One region of the Paenibacillus sp. FSL R5-0519 genome, then DNA from elsewhere that is predicted to be linked to it. Evidence: predicted binding sites of a transcription regulator. Region 1 holds the regulator's gene; each other region holds the start of a gene.
What was found. The regulator NrdR, encoded in region 1, represses ribonucleotide reductase genes. The targets are predictions, from matches to a motif close to AACACNATATATNGTGTT.

Region 2: MKY73_RS00740 (anaerobic ribonucleoside triphosphate reductase) is a predicted target of NrdR. The motif match lies at 1,774-1,791, and genes of this name have one in related genera.
Region 3: MKY73_RS19380 (adenosylcobalamin-dependent ribonucleoside-diphosphate reductase) is a predicted target of NrdR. The motif match lies at 1,567-1,584, and genes of this name have one in related genera.

Annotation. Positions count from the first base shown of each region.
Region 1 is NZ_CP150234.1:4,473,010-4,476,295, forward strand. Features, by position in the region: gene MKY73_RS20020 (S-layer homology domain-containing protein) at 1-753, shown strand, start outside; tRNA gene MKY73_RS20025 (tRNA-Ala) at 996-1,068, opposite strand; gene nrdR (transcriptional regulator NrdR) at 1,254-1,721, opposite strand; gene MKY73_RS20035 (alpha/beta-type small acid-soluble spore protein) at 1,838-2,059, shown strand; gene MKY73_RS20040 (lytic transglycosylase domain-containing protein) at 2,142-2,705, opposite strand; gene coaE (dephospho-CoA kinase) at 2,702-3,286, opposite strand, start outside.
Region 2 is NZ_CP150234.1:164,380-167,665, reverse strand. Features, by position in the region: gene MKY73_RS00745 (histidine kinase dimerization/phospho-acceptor domain-containing protein) at 1-1,356, opposite strand, end outside; gene MKY73_RS00740 (anaerobic ribonucleoside triphosphate reductase) at 1,838-3,286, shown strand, end outside.
Region 3 is NZ_CP150234.1:4,335,852-4,339,137, reverse strand. Features, by position in the region: gene MKY73_RS19385 (SNF2-related protein) at 1-1,119, opposite strand, end outside; gene MKY73_RS19380 (adenosylcobalamin-dependent ribonucleoside-diphosphate reductase) at 1,645-3,286, shown strand, end outside.

The DNA of each region.
Region 1 (3,286 bases):
AAAGATGCGCATGTGAACCTGCCAAACGGCAATCAAGTGCAAATCCTTGACGGATCGAAGATACGGAGTAGCGGCGCGGTTGTAGTAGGACTGAGCGGCGCAAAAGTCAGCTTAGACAACGGCTTGTCGCTGAACATCCGTGAGGGTACGGAGCTGGTGTTAGATGATGCCACCCCACTGGGCTTCCTCGTGATATCGGGCAACCCGTTCAGGGATGCCAACATGGAAGACTGGTTCTACAACGATATAAATTTCGCCTACACATACGATCTTTTCAACGGCACGACGTCCACAATGTTCTCACCGGGCAGCGCAATGACGCGTGCAATGTTCGTGCAGGTACTGGCCAATCTTGAGAACGTAAACCTCTCCAGCTACACGAGTTCCCGCTTTAATGACGTGACGGACGGACAATGGTACACCGCGGCAGCCGAGTGGGCGGCCGAAAAAAGCATAGTCAACGGTACAAACGTAGACCTGTTTGACCCCAATTCGCCGTTAACGCGCGAGCAGCTGCTGGTGATACTTTATAATTACATGCAGTACAAGAGCTATGAGATACCTGAAAGCTACTCTAAACCCTTCACGGACCAGAGTGAGATCAGCTCCTGGGCGTTGGAGGCCGTTCAGGCGCTGCAAGGCAACGGCATTGTATTAGGCAAACCGGGCAACTTTTTTGCTCCCAAAGCCACCGCCACCCGCGCCGAAGTAGCCACGATCTTTGTAAGGTTCGTTGAATATCTGGCTAAGTGAAAGCGCATACAGAATTAAGGAGACCCCTCCCGGTTGGACAATATCCAGCTGGAGGGGTCTCTTGTTTTCAAACTGTATTTTTTTGACAACTCTCCGGTCAGGACTTTATAAACCCTCGATTTTTGGTATCTAGAATATACGTCCCCTGGCTCGTCCCCAATTCCTTCTACTTCATTACATGTTCTGATGTATTTCACCACATAAAAAACGCCATCACAATAATGTGATGGCGTTCTTAACTATGGAGCCTAGGGGGATCGAACCCCTGACCTCATCGCTGCCAGCGATGCGCTCTCCCAGCTGAGCTAAGGCCCCAGGATATGAAATAGATAACTTGTCCAACACTGCTAACGTTCCACAGGCGACTCCTATATCATATAAAATCCAGCTTTCGCTGTCAATCACTTTTTCAAGATCCAAAGTGATTGGAGAAGAACAACCGATTTCACGGGCACACATGGACTGGAACTCCAGACTGCTCTTCTCCCTTTCCCACTTCACTAATCCTCCAGATCGTCTTTGGACAACAGGGATTTCAGTTCTTTCATGAACATATTGATATCTTTGAACTGGCGATATACCGAGGCAAAACGGACATATGCCACTTCATCGACTGGAAACAACTGTTCCATCAATAGCTCACCAATCTGGCGACTCTCCACTTCAGCATCAGCTGTATTACGCAGCGATTTCTCCACTTCAGATACCATCATCTCCAGCGTCTCAACGGAGACTGGACGTTTCTCACAGGCACGAATAAGCCCGCGAAGAATCTTGTCCCGGCTAAACTCTTCCCGGCTGCCATCTTTCTTAATGACAATCAATGGAGTTTCTTCAATCATCTCAAACGTTGTGAATCTTCGGGCACACTGCTCACACTCCCGGCGACGGCGAATGGATTTCGCTTCGTTGGCCGGACGCGAATCAAGCACTTTGGTACCCATATAACCGCAATAAGGACACTTCAAATCAGATCACTTCCCACGTTTTACTTTTTACCACATATTCCCTGTCTTGATTTTGTAATGAAAAATGCATTGCCGAGACATAATACTTTTACCAACTCACGAGGAGGTGAACAGCAATGGCACAAAGCAACGGTAACTCCAACAACCTGGTGGTAACTAAAGCTTCCGCAGCACTCGAGCAAATGAAATATGAAGTTGCTCAAGAACTCGGAATCAGCATCCCACAAGACGGATACCAAGGTAACATGACTTCTTACGAGAACGGTTCGATCGGTGGATACATCACGAAGCGTCTGGTAACAATTGCAGAACAGCAATTGGCAGGTCAATACCAATAATATCTGCATCGTAATACGCTACACAGAGGAGCATGGAGCGGCCGGTGAACAACCGGCCTGCTCTGTGCTTCTACTTATATACTTAGAACGTATTATAGATCTTTACATACTGATTATAATAGTAAATGACCCTTTGTACATAGTGACGCGTCTCACCAAACGGAATATCCTTCACCGTATCGAATGAACCATCCCATACACCATCTCTGAGCCAACTATTCACTTTGCCTGGACCCGCATTATAAGCAGCGATCATCACCGCTTCATTGCCACCAAATTGATCGGACAGATTGCGCAGATACCATGTGCCTAACTGAATATTTCGTTCAGGCTCGTGCTTCAATTCCTCCAGTGAAGTGTCGGGAATTTTGGCTTGTTCCAATATCCAGTTGGCCGTGTCCGGCATCAGCTGCATGAGTCCAATGGCACCTCGTTTGGATTCCTTGCTTGTCTTGAAATTGGTCTCCACTTTGATAATGGAAGCAATCAGAAACGGATCAACCTCATAGCTCTGAGATTGGGCACGAATCTCTTCCTTATAATGAATCGGATAGAACCATGCCATCCAGTTTGTATTCAGAAATAACACCAATACAAAGGACACAAACATCAACAGCAGTACTCGTTTCTTGCGCAATATTCTCATAACAAACCCTTACGCTGTAGATATGAGTCAATTTGCTGCTCCGTCTCAGTCCATAAACCGCTGTTATTGATGACAATGTCAGCCAACTGCTTTTTGCGTTCAATATCCATCTGTACATCCATCCGTGCCTCAGCCTGCGCTGCAGTCATTCCATCCCGACTCATCAAGCGATCTCGTTGAACCGCTCTCGGTACATAGACAACCATGACTTCCTCAAAACCGTCTTCCAGACCCGACTCGTAGAGCAATGGAATATCAGATACCACAAGTTTATCCGGATGTTGCAACGCATATGCAGCAGCCCGTTCACGCATCTCTTTACGGATCGCCGGATGTGTGATAGCCTCCAATGCCTTTCGTTCCTCTGGTTGTTGGAAAACAATACTTCCAAGCTTTTTCCGATCCAGTGTTCCATCTTCGTTCAGTATGGCTTGTCCAAACCGCTTAACAGCGGCGGCCAACACGGGATGCCCGGGCATCATAACTTCCCGGGCAATAACGTCTGCATCGATGAGCAACGCTCCCTTACTGGCGAGATAGGCGGAAACACTGCTTTTGCCTGTCGCGATCCCGCCGGTTAA
Region 2 (3,286 bases), 2.3 Mb from region 1:
CCATCTGCGCATCAGGGAAGAAACGCCTTGCAATATATCCGGGTCCTTGGCGAGCAGCACCTTTTTCCCTTTTAACCGCTGCTGAATACTTGCAAGTTGAGGTAACTCCCAGTATCTGCGTAAGGGAAGGGCAATATGGAATTCCGTCTCATTCTCTCCCGCACTACTCACCTGAATACGGCCATGCATGAGAATGGCAAGATTTTGGCTTACCGCCAAACCCAGATTGCTTCCAATCAGTTTTTGGATATCCAAATTTTCATCTTGGCCGTTCAATGTACGCAGCTTCTTATCGGATACCATCTGACCCGTGTATTTCACCTTGAGCGCAAGTGTACCCATATCCTCCGTCTCTTCGCCGTTCACCACGGCCGTGATCAGAACTGAGCCTTCACGTGTTGAATCCAGAGCATATTGAATGACATGTGCAAGCAATTGTCCGATCTTGATCTCATCACCAACAAATACTTGCGATACATTCAAATCAAGATTCAATCCCAGATCAATATTCTTGCCCGATGCCATTCCGGCATAGAGATAGACGGTATTTTCAATGGTGCCGACCAGATCAAACGGATCATCATGGATAACCGTTTTGCCTGCCTCATTAATATTGAAGCTCATCATATTATTCAGGAGCGAGAGTAGTATGTTGCCACTCGTCTCGATCATATTTACATATTCCGATTGCTCTTCAGACATATCCGGAGTACGCATTAGATCCGTCAACCCCAGAATGCCGTTCAACGGATTACGAATCTCGTGACTCATCAGTTTGAGCATCTGTGCTTTGGTCATGGCCTCCGATTCGGCTCGTTCTTTCTCTGCCTGGAGCTGCTCTTGCAATCGTTCCGAATCACTCAACTTTCGCTCCTGAACATGCAGCGTGCTCTCCAGATCCACAACATATCCCAGAAAGACAGCCATCGCGTTCAGCGTCTTCATATCCGTTTCACTGATCACATAACCAGCATTGTCCATTAGACATATCGTTCCAAATGTTTCGCCAGATCTTCGTATGATAGGTACACCCACGAAGAAACGACTCCCAAGCCCACTCGTGACGTCCATGGAGCTTGTCATTGGATGTTCACATGTATTCTGAATGGTAAGAACGCTACCTTTGTCTCTTAACACCAGACTGCAATATGATTCGTTAAATGAAAGCTCACTGCCTTTAACAATCAATTCTTCCGTACGGTTAAAGGCCTCCAAAATGACATTCGTCACCCCATCATTCGTGGCAACGAAGATGGTATTGACCTTCAATATCCCGCTTAACACGTCCACGATATGGGCCGCAGCTTCCTTTATGTCTTCATAGAAGCCTCTCGTAATGCCTTCTGCCGTCCCCATGATTCACCCCTCTTGTCTCAGCTGCACTTTCAAATCTGTATATCAGAATGTTTAATCACGTACAAGGGTTCATCAATGATCCGAATATCTGTCACAATCTATACTTATATGATTAACACCGTAGAAGTAAAAGAGAATCATACTCCCTGCCAATCGCCCCTTTTTTGGACAAAAGCAGTCTTGAACTAATGATGTAACAACCGTAAATATACTGCAAATTTCCTTTTCAAATGGTTCAAATTTCATCTTGTCCAACTTCGGATATTTTACATGCAGAATAACTAGAAATTATACGCTTCTACTCAGACTTTGGGAACCTTTATCCGCAGTAATTAAAGGAAAGTCCATTTTGTCCATTAAGTTGTGTGACGATTATCACACCCAAAAAACCACATATAGTTTATAAATGGATAATACAAATCTACATATAGTATTTAACGCAAATTAAATGATCATCACATCATTTTAGGAGGAACCTTACATGAACTTGCTTGAGTATGCCACTCCACCGGCATCCGATCTATTATCCGACCTGGGAAGACGAATTATTGGCGCTGAAGATGCCGATACGCTGAGGGAAAATGCGAATCTGAACGGGGACTCCTTCAGCGGCAAGATGAGCAGGCTCGGTTCGGAGACCGCCAAGTGGCATGCTCTGCGTCATGTGTTGCCGAAAGAGCTTGCTCAAGCTGTGGAGAACGGGGATCTGTATGTACACGATCTGGATCAGTATGCACTTGGCACAACTAACTGCATCTTTATCCCGTTTGACCGTCTTCTTGCTGGGGGTTTCAATACAGGCAACGGATCGGTTCGCACACCTCAGACGATCATGTCTGCGATGGCTCTGGTTGCAATCATCTTCCAATCCCAGCAGAACAGTCAGTATGGCGGCGTATCGGCCAATAAGATTGATTGGGATCTGGCTCCCTATGTGCAGCGATCGTTTCGCAAACATTATCGCAAAGGACAACGACTTTTTGGTGAGAATGCTCTGATTGAAGATGAACAACTTCATCTGGACAGTATGGGAGCGAAGAATCAGTGCCCACGCGCATATGACTTCGCCTATGAAGAGACTGAACTGGAGACAGGACAAGCTGCCGAATCGCTGATCCATAACCTGAATACGATGAGCAGTCGGGCTGGTGGACAGATTCCATTCACATCACTGAATTATGGATTATGTACTTCTGCGGAAGGACGGTTGGTATCACGTTCATTGCTCGAAGCAACGATTCGCGGCCTGGGCAACGGGGAAACTCCCGTATTCCCTCAACATATTTTCCAATGTAAACAAGGGGTCAATCAGGCTCATGGCGAGCCAAACTATGATCTGTTCCGCCTTGCGGTCACGTGTTCATCCCGGCGGATGTATCCTAATTTTGTCAATGTGGATGCCTCGTTCAATCTGCCTTTCTATCATCCGGAAGATCCGGATACGATCATTGCAACCATGGGATGCCGCACACGTACTCTGGCTGACCGGTTTGGTCGTAATCGTCAAAGTGGTAAAGGTAATCTGTCTTTTAATACCATCAACCTGGTCAAGCTCGGCATCCGGTTTGGCATCTGCCAGGGCAACAGAGCCGTTGCCGATCGGGCGGGATTCTACACTGCACTGGAATCCGTGATGCATAATGCCGCTTCTGGCCTGCTGCATCGCTACCGCATTCAGACAGCACAGCCTGCCAAGGCATCGGACTTCATGATGCGAGAGGGTGTGTGGGAAGGTGGAGAACAACTTGCTCCGGACGAGCCCGTTGCCGATCTATTAAAGCATGGAACGTTATCTCTGGGTTTTATCGGTCTCGCGGAATGTATGACAGCTCTGTACGGACGTCATCATGGACAAGACCCTCATGTGCATCGTGAAGCACTGAACATTATTCGGACGATGAGAGAATTCTGTGACCGGATGAGCGAGCAG
Region 3 (3,286 bases), 140 kb from region 1:
CTTGATCGCTTTAATATGAGCAACGAGTTCCCAAATTTTGTCCCGAAGGGGCGAGTCCAGCGGAAGTTTCTTCGACAGGTTAACCAGCGTCACGAATACAGCATCCCGACTGCTGCACACTTCCCGCTGCAATGTAACAAGGGAGAGCATGCTGCTCAGGTTGCCGCCAGCTTCCTGGTACTGATCCTTAACAAAGGACGTCACCCCATCATAAAGTGCTTGTTCTTCGGGCGATAGTTGCAGATTCACGTTGGAGACGTTCCGTTTGGTAAATTGAACGGGGCCTTCGCCGCGGCGGTTACGAATCATCACTTTGGATAACTCGTTCTTAAGCTGTTCCTGATTTTTCGGAACCCGTTTGTCTACGACAAAGTTCGCCGCAAAGTCACCCTGACGCCCCAACTGACCGGGCTTCAGCAGGTTAATCAGATTGAACAGCTCACTCATATCGTTCTGCACAGGTGTAGCTGTGAGCAGCAGACAGTACTTTTTGCGCAATTTCAGCATGAATTGATAGTTGGTTGTTTTCTTGTTTTTGAGTTTATGAGCCTCATCAATAATAATCATGTCGTAATCAGTGTTCAGCAGCATATCTTTATGCGGGTCACGTTTGGCTGTATCCATGGAAGCAACGACTACTTCATTCTGCCAGGAATAGGCCTTTTTCTGGGCAATGGCAGGAATACCGAATTTCGAATTCAGCTCCCGTACCCATTGCAGCACAAGAGAAGCCGGTACGAGAATGAGTACCTTGGATACGAGACCCCGAACCATATATTCTTTCAGAATGAGACCGGCTTCAATGGTTTTGCCAAGACCCACCTCATCGGCGAGAATGGCCCGGCCTGACATTTCAAATAATACTCTGCGTGCAGTGTCCATCTGGTGAGGAAGTGGAGTAAGGCCTTGTAGATGCTTCAAACACTGGATCTCGTCAAAATTGGGAATCAGATTGGTCTCTTCGGCTTGAATGCCCAGTTGAAAGAGTCGGTAATCTCCCCAAGGGCCTCCTTTATCCAGTCGTGATTCCAACTGATTGATCCAGCTTCGATCGAATTCCAGTGGAACGGGCAGCTCGGCTACAGGTTGACTCGTGTGGTGCGGGTTTTTCCGGTTCATGATGCTTCCTCCCCTGCCATACGTGATGACGTTTTATTCGTAGGTAATAGTATGGACGAATGAGAGTGAGTTCATAACTATATAAGTTGAACTACATTTTATTTGCACAAACACTACGATGACAGAACAACCTTCCAATCGCTGTTATCCCCAGATTTCTTTGATTCCCTTTTCTGAAGGGGAAATCAGGGGATAAAGGCGAACGCTCCGCTTTTTCAGGTTTTTTCTGTCCTCTCCGTTGAGGTGCAAATGATTAGTTTAACTTATATTGAACCCAGAAATTTAGTAAAGGCACATGTTTTTTCTGTCCCAAAAAATTCACAGATATCGTATTCATGCGTATGAGGGTGTGTGAAGAAGCTTGTCAGAGTATGGGGAGTCTATGCAGATAGACTATGATAAAAGTCGTATGGAAAATCAATATATAGTGTAATATACTGGTTTTTTATCACTATATGTGGTGTTTCATCATATTTTACTCTTATATTAAAAATGGAGCGTTAATCGGGGAGGTTGAACGTAGCGATGAAATCAAACCAACGATCGTACCAATTAGAAGGACTTAGCGAGAAAATATTTCTGGACCGATACGCCTGGAAGGACGCTGATTCGAATCATGCCAAGGTCGGAGATGTGGTATTGGTATTAACAAAGGATGATCCCAAGTTCCCAACCAAGGAAGTGGGCGAAATCATAGAACGTCAGGGTCAGCTCGTACAAGTAAGGATTCGAAGCGGAGAGATCATCGAGACCAGTGTGGAGAAACTGACACTCAACATCGAAAAAACACCGGAAGAGATGTGGAGTCGACTTGCCAAAGCCATGGCCTCTGTTGAATCTAAAGCAGATCAGCGGGCAATGTGGGAGTCCAAGTTCCGCTCCGTGTTGGAGGATTGGAAGTTAGTACCCGGAGGGCGTATTGCTGCAGGAGCGGGGGCAAGCGATGAGCTGACACTCTTTAATTGTTATGTCATTCCGTCTCCGCAGGACAGTCGGGGTGGCATCATGAAAACCTTGACCGAGATGACGGAGATTATGGCACGTGGGGGAGGTGTAGGCATTAATTTGTCTTCTTTGCGTCCTCGCCGAGCGGTGGTGAAAGGTGTCAACGGATCATCCAGCGGTTCCGTATCGTGGGGCGGATTGTTCAGTTATACGACAGGACTGATTGAACAGGGCGGAAGCCGCCGGGGTGCGCTCATGCTGATGATGAATGACTGGCATCCAGATGTGCTTGATTTTATTACCGTGAAACAAACGATGGGTCAGGTGACCAATGCCAATCTGTCTGTATGTGTGAGCAACGCATTCATGGAGGCTGTCAAGCAGGACGGAGATTGGGATTTGGTTTTCCCCGATACGAATGATCCAGACTATGACACGGAGTGGAACGGGGATATGCAGCAATGGAAAGCCGCAGGTCATGCGGTGGTACACTATCGTACACTGAAGGCGCGCGAAATCTGGCATACTATTATTGAATCAGCCTGGAAATCGGCAGAGCCTGGTGTAGTATTCATGGAGTACTATAACCAGATGTCCAACAGCTGGTATTTTAACCCGATTATCTGTACTAATCCTTGCGCGGAACAAGGCCTGCCTGGCTGGGGTGTATGCAATCTGTCAGCGATCAATCTGTCCAAATTCTATGATGAAACGAATGATGATGTGGCATGGGATGAACTGGCGGAAACCACTCGCATCTCGGCTAGATTTTTGGATAATGTCATCGATGCAACACCATATCATTTTGAGGAAAATAGATTGAATCAGCAGCGTGAACGCCGGGTTGGGCTTGGCACAATGGGACTGGCAGAGCTGATGATTAAGCTGCGTATAAGGTACGGCAGTCCTGAATCCCTTGAATTTCTGGATAAACTGTATGGATTCATGGCGAAGGAGGCCTATCTGGCATCGGCAGAGATTGCAGCAGAGAAGGGAGCTTTCCCGGCTTTCGAAGCTGAACCGTATTTACAGAGTGGATTCATGAAAAATATGGTTGCGAGGTACCCTGAAGTGGGAGAGGCCATTCGCAAACAGGGCATTCGAAATGTCACGCTGATCACCCAGGCGCCAACGGGAAGTACAGGTACGATGGTAGGCACATCCACGGGTATTGAGCCGTATTTCGCCTTCAAGTATTTCCGTCAAAGCCGTCTGGGTTATG